Prochlorococcus marinus str. MIT 1013: one gene and its partner. The protein of the gene in region 1 binds, or shares a complex with, the protein of each later gene. Links are inferred from orthologs where the notes say so. Each region holds a gene or a part of one and is shown in the gene's direction. Other genes may lie near its edges.

Region 1 (8,081 bases):
CATCAAGAGTGAAACCTGCACTTTCAAGATCACTTTTATTAATTCTGCTTGAAGAATCATCAGCAGCTGGAATGTTTTTGGGAATATCGTCATCCTTAATCTCATTGATGGAATTATCTTCAAATTCTGGACTTACGGAATTTGAGATATCTTCTTCAGGTATTGATGTTTCTGTTTCGAGATTTTTGTCTTGAACTTTGCTTGCTGGATTTTCAGACATGCTTGATTGGCGGTATGCCTTTTAGGACAGTGCGATAGAAATACAAAATGGCCCGCCGACCAAATTGAACTTAAATTCTACTTTATTGATAGGTCTTTCTTGTTAAAGAACTGACGCTAATTGTTCTTTTTTTAGTGGTTTTAGTGAGTCAAGGGTTTTTATGAAATCATTAATTCCATGAAACTGTCTATAAACAGAGGCAAATCTAATATAGGCAACTTCATTTATATCTTTTAAATGTGTAAGAACCATTTCTCCAATCTCATTTGTTTTAATTTCTTTACGAACCCCTTGATGGAGTTCTAATTCTATTTCATCAACAATAAATTCAATTTTAGATCCATTTATAAGTGTTTTTTCACATGCTCTATTTAAACCACCAATTATTTTAGTTCGATTAAATAATTCTTTTGCTCCGCTTCTCTTTATCACGGTAATTGGTATAGTTTCTACTCTTTCATAAGTAGTAAATCGGAAGTCGCAATTTAAGCACTCCCTTCTTCTTCTTACGCTTCTTCCAGAATCAGCCGAACGAGATTCAAGAACTCGACTGTCTGTATTTTGACAAGATGGGCACTGCATGCAGCCCTTTTCAATGATTTACCTAACTTTAAACATTTATTTGGCTTCTGAGAAGGGGTAGATTAAATAAAACTACTTTTTAATTAAAAAAATTTTATTTATATTGAACTTTATAATTAATAAATTTTTTGATTTAAAGTCTAAACATAAAAAAAAGCCCTGAGTTATCAGGGCTTTTTTTTATGTTAATTACTTATCGTACTTCGGTGGATCACGAAATGCGACAGCAAAGAAGAGCGTTACGAGTGCCAATGTAAGGATTAGCACGTAAGAGAAAGCTTCCATCTAAGTTCTCGGTATAAGGGGGGTAAAGAATCCTGGATTAAGCTCGACCAGGAACTCGGCGGGTTGATTCGTCTCCAAGTTTTTTGAAGAGACCAAACTCAACCTGATCCCCAAGCTCTGGATCGATACCTGAGAATCTGTCGCCAAAGAGAGTCCTTGCGGCATGCCACCAGTGCCCAAAGAGGAATAACAAGCCAAAACACAAGTGTGCATAGGTGAACCATGCTCTTGGAGAGCTTCTGAATACACCATCTGACTTGTAACGATCTCTGTCAAACTTGAAGGCTTCTCCAAGTTGAGACTTTCTTGCTAGACGTTTTACTATTACTGGATCAGTAAATGTTTGACCATTTAATTCACCACCGTAAACAGTAGCTTTGACGCCAGTTTGTTCAATGGAATACTTAGCTTCTGCGCGACGGAAAGGAATGTCAGCTTTAACATTTCCATCTTTATCTTCAAGAATGACAGGGAAGTTTTCAAAGAAATTTGGAATTCTTCTTACTTCTAAGTCATTACCATCGCTATCAGTAAATGAAATGTGACCTTGCCATCCACTTGGAACTCCATCGCCGTTAACCATTGCTCCTACTCTGAAGAGACCTCCTTTAGCAGGACTATTTCCAACATAGTCATAGAAAGCAAGTTGTTCAGGGATAGCTCCATATGCTTCAGCTTTTGAGGCACCGTCATTCATAGACTCTTGAACTCTGCGGTTGATTTCTGTTTTGAAATACCCAGAATCCCATTGATATCTAGTAGGACCAAATAACTCAACTGGTGTTGTTGCTGATCCATACCACATGGTTCCAGCGACTACAAAAGATACAAAAAGAACAGCAGCTAGAGCACTAGCAAGAACGCCTTCAAGGCTACCTAGCTTTAAAGCTCTATAAAGCCTTTCTCCAGGTCTATTGGTGATATGGAATATTCCACCAATTATTCCTAAAAGTCCTGCCCCAATGTGATTAGCGACAATTCCTCCAGCATTGAATGGATTAAATCCTTCTGCACCCCAAACTGGAGCAACTTTTTCTACATGACCAGTCAAGCCATATGGGTCAGAAACCCATATGCCAACGGTTGAGCAATGAAATGCGCCAAACCCAAAGCATGTCAAGCCAGCTAAGAAAAGATGGATCCCAAAGATTCTTGGAAGATCTAAAGCTGGTTCACCAGTGCGGGAATCTTCCCATAATTCAAGATCCCAGTATGTCCAGTGCCATACGGCAGCGAGCATCAAAAGACCACTGAAAACTATATGAGCTGCAGCAACACCTTCGAAGCTCCAGAAACCGGGGTCAATTCCGGTTGCACCGGTTATATCCCATCCGTTCCAGCTACCTGTGATTCCTAGGCGGGCCATGAAGGGCATGACATACATGCCTTGGCGCCACATTGGATTAAGTACTGGATCCGAAGGATCAAAAATGGCCAATTCATATAAGGCCATTGAGCCGGCCCAGCCGGCTAACAAAGCAGTATGCATGAGGTGCACGGCCAAGAGGCGGCCAGGGTCGTTAATAACAACTGTGTGCACCCGATACCAGGGCAATCCCATGGGTCAGGTTCGTATAACGAAGCTGCTTAATGCAGCAAGACTCGAATGATCGTAAATGGTATTGCTTGAGTTAATGCACAGGATGTAGAGACCTGAAATGACTTTTGACACTCTTGGATAAAATTTAGCTTGTTTTAAGCGGCTTGAATTCGTAAATAAGCAGTGGTGGACAAGAAAAAGTTAAAAAAAAAAGAAAAAAAAGAATTTTTCAAATTTCAATCGATTTTGTAATTTTAAGTTGTTTTTCTATCCAATCAGTTTGAAAACAGTTTGAAAAAAACGAAAATTCAGGCATTAAATTCACTTCAAATCCATCGATTTAAAAAATTTTTTAAAACTACTCAGATTAAAATAATTAAAAAAGACGAATTCAACTTATTATTTTTCGGCAAATTACAAAATCTCAGACTCTTTGATTTAAATCACGGTTTTTCTGCTGAAGGGATATATAGTTTATTTCAGTAAAAATTGTTCTGAGTAAAAACCTCGGTTATGGAAACCACTAGTTTTGGCTTTGCCGCAAGTCTTTTATTTGTTGGAGTACCAACGATCTTTCTTATTGGTTTATTTGTTTCTACCAGTGAGGGTGAGAAATCAAGCTTTTATTCGGATTCCAGCAAAGGTAGATTGAGTCCTGAGCCTAAAAAGTAATTTAGGACTTTTTCTATTCAAAGATCTCAAGAAACACTTGAGATCTTAATTGCTAATGAGGTCTTATCTTGGAAGGGTATTACTTCAAAATTTTATTTATTCAATTAAAGAATTAAGATATATGGTCTTTCTTTCTGATGAGCTCAATAAATAATCATTGGAAATTAATAAAAACGGTTCTTCCTCAGCACACTGATCATGCTGGAGTTATGTGGCATGGCTCTTATTTAAACTTTTTAGAAGAGGGGAGAATTAATGCATTGGATAATGTTGGGCTTTCGTATTCAAAATTATCTAAAAATGGTTTTGAAATCCCAGTGATTTCAATTCAACTTAAATATAAAAAATCTTTTATTCATGGAGAAAAAATTCTTATGTTAAGTCAATTTAAGCTGGAAAATAAAATACGACTTATTTGTAAAACTTTATTTTTAAAATCAAATGGTGATATTGGTGCAGAAGCAAAAATTGAACTTGTTGTTGTAAGAAAAATAAATGACTCAATAAAGTTAGTAAGAGAATTACCAGTACAAATTAAAAATATATTATTAAGTCTAGAAGAAGGCCCAAAAATTTCAAAGAATTAGATAATTCATGATTTTTAAATCCATTTCTGGTGAAGCTTTTCTGCAATGGAGAAAAAAAATGATTTTGAAAGGCGGTAGGAAGGTTGATTTTGATTGGCTTTTAGATATAGCGGCTGGAGTTTCTTGGGCTAAATTGCAAAGCATTATTTTGAATCCTAAGAATTTTATTTCCTTAGAAATCTCAACTGAAGAAATAGAAGTTATTTGGGACTCTCATTTAAAAGATCAAACCCCACTTCAGTATTTGATTTCTAAGTGTCCCTGGAGAGATATTGAGTTAGAGGTTTCAGCTGATGCTCTGATCCCCAGGCAAGAAACAGAATTTTTGATTGATGTTGCTTTAAAAAAAGTTACTAATATTGATTCTGGAAGATGGGCTGATCTGGGTACAGGCTCTGGAGCTATTGCAATATCTTTAGCTAAATCTCTTCCTAATTGGGATGGACATGCAGCTGATATTAGTAATGAAGCATTAGAACTAGCACAAAGAAATTTAAAATCTATAGTGCCAAGTGCGAATGTGATATTTTCTTTGGGTGATTGGTGGGAGCCTTTGAAAAGATGGAGGGAAAGCTTTGATTTGGTTTTAAGTAATCCTCCTTATATCCCCTCTGCTTTAATTGAAGAGTTAGAACCAGTTGTTAAAAATCATGAGCCACTTATAGCTTTGGATGGTGGAGAAGATGGAATGAATGCTTCTAGGAAAATCATCCTTGGGGCATTAAATGGACTTGCTAAAGGAGGTTGGTTAATTCTTGAACATCACTATGATCAGAGTGAAAAGATAATTAGTTTTATGAAGAATATTGGCATGGAAGAAGTTTCTTTTGAAAAAGATTTAAGTGGAATCAAGCGCTATGCAATTTGTCGTAGAAAATGAAATGATTACCGAGCAATTTGGAATTTCTGACTTGGCTTTAAAGTTGAAGAAGGGATCTTTAGCCTTATTCCCTACTGATACTTTGCCAGCACTTTGTTCATATCCAAAATACTCAAAAAAAATATGGACCATTAAGAAAAGGCCTTCAAATAAGCCACTTATATTAATGGGAGCTTGCTTAGATGATTTGTTTGAATTTGTTCATCCTTGTGCTATTGAAGAAGGCTTGAAATTGGCAAAAATCTATTGGCCTGGAGCATTAACAATAGTTTTGCCAACAATAGGAAATTTTTCTGAGCATTTGAATTGCCATTCTAATTCTGTGGGTTTTAGAGTCCCCGCATTAAGACTTGCAAGAGATTTGCTTATGAAAACTGGTCCTCTTGCAACTACAAGTGCAAACGTTTCTGGAGAAGAACCTGTTAAAGATGCGACAGAAGCTTCTATTCAATTCCCTGGGATTCCTATACTGGCTCCTATTCCTTGGCCAAATTCTTCTGGCATGGCAAGCACAGTTATTGAATGGCAAAATGGAAAGTGGAATTTGTTAAGGCCTGGCTCAGTTGTTTTGAAATAAAAGTTACTAATGATTTATCTGTTATTAATAGTTTTGTTAGTGCAATCTATTTTTTGGTGGCTTTTCAGACTCCCCATAATGAGTTTTGATTCAATTTTTCAGTTAAAATTTTTCAACCTATTTATTGCAACTTTTATAATTTGGATAATCTCTGGTAAATCTAAATAGATCTTTTTAGAACTGGTTTTAAAAATGCCGGCTAACAGATTTGAACTGATGACCTTCGCTTTACAAAAGCGCTGCTCTACCGCTGAGCTAAGCCGGCAACTCTTCTATCCTACCTAAAAATATAATCCAAAAGTTAATCCATTTAGAAAATTTGTTGAAAATACTTTTTTAAACTTTTTTGATCTTATCCAAAAAATAAATAACATCTTTGAATTGGTTAAGGATTTTCAACTGTGCTTTCTGATCCTTGAGAATTTTCATCTGGTTGATTAGATGCTTCTATAAGCTTGATTTGACCATTTAAAGTTCTTTTTATTGGTAAGTTTGCAACTAGTGCGGTCATTCGATCTTCTGTCTCTAAACTTACTGCTCCTTCATCCATATCTATTTCGACATACTTTGCAACGACCTCTAAGATTTCTCTTCTCATTTGATCCAGTAGTTCTGAACTAAGATCTGAACGGTCATGAGCCAAAACAAGTTGAAGCCTCTCTCTCGCAGTGCTAGCACTTGCACGCTGTCTTCTTAGTAATTTGTTGATAAGGTCTCTAAGTGTCATTGGTTTAGAAAATTTTTGTTTGCATTAGTCTTCTAAATTTTGCACCCAACCCAGAACTTTCCTCTATGGGATTAATCATTGGAATATCCTCACCTTTTAATCTCCTCGCAATATTCAGATAACATTTAGCTGCTGGTGAATTAACGCTATTTAAAGTAAGAGGTTCCCCTCGATTCGTACTAACAATAACTTGTTCATCTTCGAGAACTAGACCAAGCAAAGGTAAGGCTAAAATATCAGTTACATCATCAATAGATAGCATCTCTTGGCTAGCCATCATTTTTGGTCTAACTCTATTAAGCACTAACTGAACTGGCTTAATCCCATTTGTATTAAGTAAACCTATTACTCTATCTGCATCTCTGACGGCAGAGACCTCTGGATTGGTAACAACGATTGCTTCTTTGGAGGCCGACATAGCATTTTTAAATCCATCTTCAACTCCTGCAGGGCAATCAATCAGAACGTAGTTGAACTGTTCTTTTAACATGTCTACTATGCGTTTCATATCTTCTGGTTTTAACCAATCAAGCATTCTTGGATTACCAGCAGGAAGTAAAGATAGATTTGATTCTTGTTTATGCTTGACCAAGGCCTGATCAAGTCTGCACTCTTCTTCAAGAACTTCCTGGGCTGTATAGACTATTCGATTTTCTAGACCTAACAGTAAATCTAAGTTTCTCAGACCAAAGTCTGCATCTAAGACAGCAGTACTTAGTCCTTGTCTGGCGAGTGAAATGCCAAGATTTGCAGTAAGAGTTGTCTTGCCAACACCACCCTTTCCTGAGCAGATAAGAATGACGCGTGTATCTGTCTTCACGGACCTCCTTGAATTCGACAAATCTTAATTCGATTTTGATTAAGAAAAAAGCTTTATTGTTAGATCGGTTGCATTGGGTTTGCTTTTGAAGACATCTCTAAGGGCTTTTTTCAATTTTCCCAACTTTTTTTAAAACTATTTGCAGTTAGAATCTCGAATTAAATAGAGTCCAGTGGAGAAATTACAATTTCTTCGGAATTAATACTTGCTTGCTCTGCAAGACCAATTTGAGGTTTCTCCTTTGGGCCTCTAGCAACTTTCTTAGCGATTCTTAGTTGAACAGGTCTGAGTTGAAGTGCCGATATTGTTGCTTGAGTGTTACCTTTGCTTCCTGCATGCGCAATCCCAAGAAGTCTCCCCCAAATAATAATATTCCCTTCTGCACTAACTATTGCCCCTGGATTAACATCACCAAGGATTAACAAATCCCCGGGACTGTCAAGATAATCCCCAGATCGGACAGTTCCATGATGAAAATGGGTTTTTGAAAAAATTAAATTTTGCTCATTAATCTGTAAAGTGCTATTTGAACAATTTTGAACAATAAATTGAGATCTATAACCTAATGATTGAGAGCTTACTATTGTCTTTGTAGATGTTGAGCAAAAACAAGTAATTTTACAGTTGTTTTGATTTGCAATATCTGATATTTCTGAAATATCTGCACATGAAAGGTCGAGATCTTTACAATCAATTTCTATAAGATTTGATTTAAGAATTCTTAATTTATTTTTTAAACATAATTTCCAATTCGTATATTTACTCTCCTCGATAGTAATGATTGTTTTTTGATTTTCCGAATTCATTTTAAATTATGTTTTATTTTTAGTTTTTCAATCTCTATTTTTAATTCATTTTCAATTTCTTTTGGATAAATTAACCATGAAGATTGATTAGGCTCTATTAATCTTTCAACTAATGGAGAAGCTTTCTCTAAAGCCTGTAGCATGTCTCCATCCCATAATCGAAGTCCATGTTTATAAGGATGGTAACTTTTGATTACTTGCTCTCTTAACCCACATGATATATCTGGTTCGATATGATATTTCTCTGATAATATCCTCGCTTTTGATAGAGCTTCTAACCTTATCTCTAAAGTAAAGGATGATATATTTAAGGCTTTTAATAAATTTCTATTTATAAAACGTTTACAGAGATTGGATAGATTATCTGAACTAGATTGTTGCCATC
Region 2 (5,541 bases), 620 kb from region 1 along the record:
CCCAAGAGCCAAAGACTCTCATTTTAAATTCTGAATCTGTTGCGAAATGACTAGTTCCACAAACAATGTAGTTTACTGGGGAACTGGTAGACGTAAAACATCAGTTGCGAGAGTAAGGTTAACCCCTGGAAAAGGTGAAATAGTTATCAACGGTCGACCAGGCGATCATTATTTGAATTTCAATCCCGCTTATATATCTGCTGTAAAAGCTCCTTTGAAAACATTAGGTTTGAGTGAATCTTACGATGTTCTAGTTAATGTATTTGGTGGTGGTTTGACTGGCCAGTCAGATGCTATCAAGCAGGGTGCTGCTAGAGCTTTGTGTGAATTATCTCTCGATAATCGTAAGCCTCTTAAAGTAGAGGGTCACCTTAGTCGCGATCCTAGAGCAAAAGAGAGACGTAAATATGGTCTAAAAAAAGCTCGTAAAGCTCCACAATTCTCAAAGAGATAATTTTATTTTTTACCTTCTATCTTGCTCTTTTTTTATCATGCCTAAATCAGATATACATCCAACTTGGTATCCAGAAGCAAAAGTTATTTGTAATGGTGAAGTTGTCATGACAACAGGTTCCACGCAGCCAGAAATACAGGTTGATGTTTGGAGTGGAAATCATCCTTTCTTCACAGGGACTCAAAAGATTTTAGATACGGAAGGAAGAGTGGATAGATTTATGAGAAAATATGGTATGGCTTCATCAGATTTAAATGAAGAAAAAGATGAATCTTCAAAAGAAAAAAAAGAAAGTTGATAGCTTTTGATTGAAATATTTAGGTAGGGCATTCAAAGAATGGATTCTTCAACCCTCATAAAACGTTTAGAGACAGCTAAAAGTAGTTTTCAAAATTTAGAGTTGCAACTTGCAGATCCCGATGTTGCATCAGATCCTAAACAACTAGAGAAAATTGCTAGAGAGAGGTCTCGACTAGAACCTTTGGTTAATGATTATTTAAAACTTCAAATAATAGAGAGAGAATGTTTAGAAGCCAAAGGTTTAGTAAAAGAGAGCAGAGATGACAAGGAAATGGAACTTTTAGCTAGAGAAGAGCTCCAAAATCTTGAACTTTCAAAAAATGAATTAATTCAAAAATTGACTTTGGCTCTTTTACCCAAAGATCCAAGAGATGAGAGAAGTGTGATGCTTGAGATAAGGGCTGGAGCGGGAGGAAATGAAGCTTGTTTATGGGCTGGTGACTTGGCAAGAATGTATGAGAGATATGGACAAAAATTAGGTTGGAATGTAAAACCTATTAGTTCAACAGAAGCTGATATGGGTGGTTTTCGAGAAATGATTATCTCAGTTAAAGGAGAGTCTGTTTATAGTCAATTAAAGTTTGAAGCAGGTGTTCATAGAGTTCAAAGAGTTCCTTCAACTGAATCTCAAGGGAGAGTACATACCTCCACTGCAACTGTTGCTGTTATGCCAGAAGCTGATCCAGTTGAGGTTAAAATAGAATCTACTGACTTAGAAATTAGTACAGCAAGGTCTGGTGGCGCTGGTGGGCAAAATGTAAATAAAGTGGAAACAGCCATTGATTTATTTCATAAGCCATCAGGTATAAGAGTTTTCTGTACACAGGAACGTTCTCAACTGCAAAATAGAGAAAGAGCCATGGAGATTTTAAGAGCTAAATTATTAGAATTAGAAATAGCTGAAGCCAATGCAAAAGAAAGATCTGCTCGATTGTCTCAGGTTGGAACAGGTGATAGAAGTGAAAAAATAAGGACTTATAATTATAAAGATAATCGAACAACTGATCATAGATTAGGAATTAATTTCCCATTAGAACAAGTTCTAGCAGGTCAATTAGAGGATGTTATCGGAGCTTGTGTTGCAGAGGAACAAAAAAGGCAAATGGAAGAGCTCAGCAATCAATCTGAAGAGTAAAAAACTAAGCTGCCCACCCAATTACATATTTACTCCATTCCTGATGGCGACCAGAGTGAATTTGCTTTGTAGTTTCAAAACTCATATTGTTTAAAGGTTTATAAGGTTTTGTTTTTAATGGCATCTTTGCTTCTTCAGGAGTTCGATTACCTTTCATTACGTTGCATTGAAGACATGCAGTAATCACATTTTCCCAATTATCCATTCCACCTCTGCTTCGAGGTAAGACATGATCAATTGAAAGCTTTTTATTTTTCTGCCCACAATATTGACAGCAGTTATCGTCTCTTTGAAATATATTTTTTCTAGATAGAGGAATATCTCGATATGGAACTCTAATAAATTGTCTTAATCTTATTACGGTAGGAGCTTTGAAATCTTGTCTAATATTGTGCGCAGTATCTTCTTCAAGACTTTCAGCCTTACCTTTAAGCATTAAAACAGTCGCGCGTCGCCATGAAGTGATGTTCAATGGCTCATAGGACGCATTCAAAACAAGAACTTGACCCATGCAAGCAAGCTATATAAGCGGCATGCTAGTGGTATTCCGACCTTGTTGCAGTTTCCCTTATTACATTGATTGCATGCTGAGTATGACAAAGATCAATAGAAGTCAAAAATTTGTCACTTTTGATGGGACGACTGAAAATGTAATGAGCCCTGATCCCCAAAGTCGCGCATGGGTTGAGGTTGATTCGAAAGCTATAGAAAATAATGCAAGAGTTTTGAAAAATTTTATTGGCAAAGATTGCTTATTAATGGCAGTTGTAAAAGCTGATGGATATGGACATGGTTCAGAGACTGTTGCTAAGTCTGCTTTGACTGGAGGCGCCGATAGTCTTGGAGTAGCAACTTTAGAAGAGGGGATTCAATTAAGAAATGCTGGCTTGAAGTGTCCGATATTAATTCTTGGAAATTTAATAAATGCAGAAGAACTTTATTCTTCCTTTTGCTGGGATCTGATTCCTACAATTAGTGGAATTCGTGAGGCAATAATTTGCAATAATATCGCGGAAAATAATAATAAAAAATTTGTTATTCATTTAAAAGTTGACACAGGTATGACAAGACTTGGCTGTGATTGTAATGAAGTGGAAGAATTAATTTCTAAAATTGATTGTTTAGAAAACATATCTTTAAAAGGTATATATAGTCATTTGGCAATTGCTGAAAAAGATTTAGAAAACAATACTCAAATAAGTTTTACTTGGATTCAGTTAAATAGATTTAAAAAGGTTTTAAAAGATTTGAGCAAAAGAAATGAGTCTCTATGTAGACACCTCGCAAATTCGGCGGGAACACTTTCAGATAGTCGTCTTCATTTTGACATGGTTCGTGTAGGACTTAGCCTCTATGGCTACCTTCCTCTAAATGAGTTTGAGTCTGATTTAAACCTTACTCCAGCCTTGAAAGTTAGGGCTCGAGTTACTTTGATTAGGGATGTTGAAAAAGGGATAGGAGTTGGTTATGGACATTTTTTTAAAACCCAAAGAAAAAGTAAGCTTGCCGTAGTAGCTATTGGCTATGCAGATGGAGTAAGCAGAACTCTTTCTGGGAAAATTTCAGCCTCGATAGATGGAGTGTTGGTTCCTCAAGTAGGCGCAATTGCAATGGATCAAATGGTTTTTGATATAACTGACAAACCAGATACTAAAACAGGTCAAGTTTTAACACTTCTTGGAACTGATGGTGAGGTTTTTCTTTCTCCTCAGCATTGGTGTGATTTGTCTGGATCAATTCCATGGGAAGTTCTTTGCAGTTTCAGGAATCGACTTCCTAGGATTGTCACTTAAAATTTGTAGAGAAGCACAATCTAATTTTTTGGAGCGTTGACTTGATAAGGTATTTATTATGGAGAGGTGGCTGAGTGGTTGAAAGCGGCTCCCTGCTAAGGAGTTACAGGAGGTAACTTCTGTCGAGGGTTCGAATCCCTCCCTCTCCGTTCTTATTTGGTGTAAGAGGGTTTTAAGCAGTTCTAAACAGATTAAAAATACAGTATTAGTAAAGGTTTAGAGAGATAAAGAGTTTCAAGCGGTCCCTTAGTGTGCAATACAGAACGAAAAGTGCGAGGGGGATTTTGAGGGGGATTTTAAGAACTCAGTAGGAGAGAGAGATCTCTGATATGCCAATCGGTTTCACGCTCGTTGAGGGGGATTTTTGCTGCGTCAGAGGGGGATTGAAGTTTCTTGGGTGGATATGTGTGCTCTGTTTATTACTTAAGGCATTAAAAAAGCACCTACCAAGTAGATGCTTTTAATCCAAGAGAAATAAGATTCCCTGCTCTGAAAGGATCTTTATGCTTCTCTTCAAATCTTGCCCAGTTTTGTAAGTTGGTTTTATTTTGTTTTCTGGGAAATAATTCGTTAGTGGTATTTAATTAAATGGAGTAATTATAAGAAAGTTGAATAAAATTTATTTCTGTACTAAATCAAAAACAAAACATATACGTTCTTCTGAACTTTCAAACGGAATTGTATGATGAAATAAAGAAGAAGGAAATATACAAATATCTCTAGTTTCTAGTTTCTTAACAGTTAAATTAAAATTCTTGTCTTTATTAGGATATCTAGGACCTTGATAGCTAAAAGCTATGTTACCTGAATCATCATTCTTATTATCATTATATTTGGGAATTTGAAGGTAAAAACTACCAGTAATCCATCCATATTCATGATTGTGGCTCTTCAGAAATCCACCAGTTTTCATGCTAATCATCCATGATCGAAGTTCATAACTTTCGGGCCAATTATTTATGAAACCTTGCCCACTATCTTTGAATTTTTGTTTGTATTGTTCAATCTTCATTTCTAAAGCCTTTTTCATTGCTTTAATAAATGAGTAGTCTAATGAAAATAAATTCCCCGAAGTTTGAATACCATTACTGAGAAGGACCTGAGATTTCCCTTCCTTCTTACTCATTTTATTATAAGCGATTAGTTGATTTAAGTTACTTTCGGAGAATAATTCTTCATTTATTTTATCTATTAATACATACTTAATTGATTCATTACAGAAATGCGATTCGTATTGTTTTCCGTAAATAATATTGGCATGCGCTACTATGCCTCCGATATCGGCATTGCAAACTTTTTTCTCGTAGAGTACTTTGTACTTCTCATTGAATTCTTTTTCCCTATCAAGAGATAGTAAACAACCTAGATATACACTTTGAGAAGAATTAGATTGATTTTTACTTAGATATTTTAATGCTAATTCATATTTGTTCCCATAACATAAATTATGAGCTAATCCTATAATTAATTTCTCATCTTTAGGCTTTAATTCAGCTGCCTTAATCCAATGTCTTAATGATTCTTTTGATTTGCCCAAATCCTCTAATATGATTCCTAGATTGTAATGCGCCTGGGCGAGATCAGAGTTAATTTCAATTGCCTTGAGAGTGAATATTTCTGCTTCTTGTAAGTTGCCAAGATCTTTCATTATGGTGCCTAAATTGGCATGTGCCATTGCGTAATCAGGTTTAACTTCAATTGCTTTACGTAGAGATAATTCTGCTTCTTCTAGTTTTCCAAGATCTATTAATATGTTTCCAAGATTGTAATATGCCTCTGCGTAATCAGGTTTTATTTCAATTGCTTTGCGTAGAGATAATTCTGCGTCTTGTAATTTACCTAGATAGATCAATATGCCT

The links. Proteins that work in one complex are often made in the same cells at the same time.
Region 2: the proteins of prmC (region 1) and prfA are in contact, whole or in part, in a crystal structure (PDB 2B3T), measured with the Escherichia coli proteins. The link is inferred for Prochlorococcus marinus str. MIT 1013 from one-to-one orthologs.

What each region holds. Positions count from the first base shown.
Region 1 is NZ_CP114778.1:1,830,207-1,838,287, forward strand. Bases 2,914-5,855 are described here. They hold prmC (peptide chain release factor N(5)-glutamine methyltransferase), read left to right. Parts: upstream 2,914-3,944; coding sequence 3,945-4,766; downstream 4,767-5,855. Other genes in these bases: psbM (photosystem II reaction center protein PsbM), read left to right, coding at 3,141-3,299; O5633_RS10370 (acyl-CoA thioesterase), read left to right, coding at 3,437-3,886; O5633_RS10380 (L-threonylcarbamoyladenylate synthase), read left to right, coding at 4,768-5,343; minE (cell division topological specificity factor MinE), read right to left, coding at 5,729-5,855. In the rest of the region: O5633_RS10345 (30S ribosomal protein S1), read right to left, coding at 1-220; transcriptional regulator NrdR, read right to left, coding at 323-802; O5633_RS10355 (photosystem II reaction center protein T), read right to left, coding at 992-1,087; psbB (photosystem II chlorophyll-binding protein CP47), read right to left, coding at 1,125-2,648; more of minE, read right to left, coding at 5,856-6,070; septum site-determining protein MinD, read right to left, coding at 6,075-6,890; septum site-determining protein MinC, read right to left, coding at 7,049-7,696; O5633_RS10405 (HD domain-containing protein), read right to left, coding at 7,693-8,081. UniProt on the Escherichia coli protein: Methylates the class 1 translation termination release factors RF1/PrfA and RF2/PrfB on the glutamine residue of the universally conserved GGQ motif, i.e. on 'Gln-235' in RF1 and on 'Gln-252' in RF2.
Region 2 is NZ_CP114778.1:1,206,388-1,211,928, reverse strand. What follows is about bases 72-2,840. They hold prfA (peptide chain release factor 1), read left to right. Parts: upstream 72-791; coding sequence 792-1,889; downstream 1,890-2,840. Other genes in these bases: alr (alanine racemase), read left to right, coding at 2,474-2,840; O5633_RS07195 (HNH endonuclease), read right to left, coding at 1,894-2,400; rpmE (50S ribosomal protein L31), read left to right, coding at 492-752; rpsI (30S ribosomal protein S9), read left to right, coding at 72-454. Outside these bases: rplM (50S ribosomal protein L13), read left to right, coding at 1-50; more of rpsI, read left to right, coding at 47-71; more of alr, read left to right, coding at 2,841-3,682; O5633_RS07180 (tetratricopeptide repeat protein), read right to left, coding at 4,302-5,541. UniProt on the Escherichia coli protein: Peptide chain release factor 1 directs the termination of translation in response to the peptide chain termination codons UAG and UAA.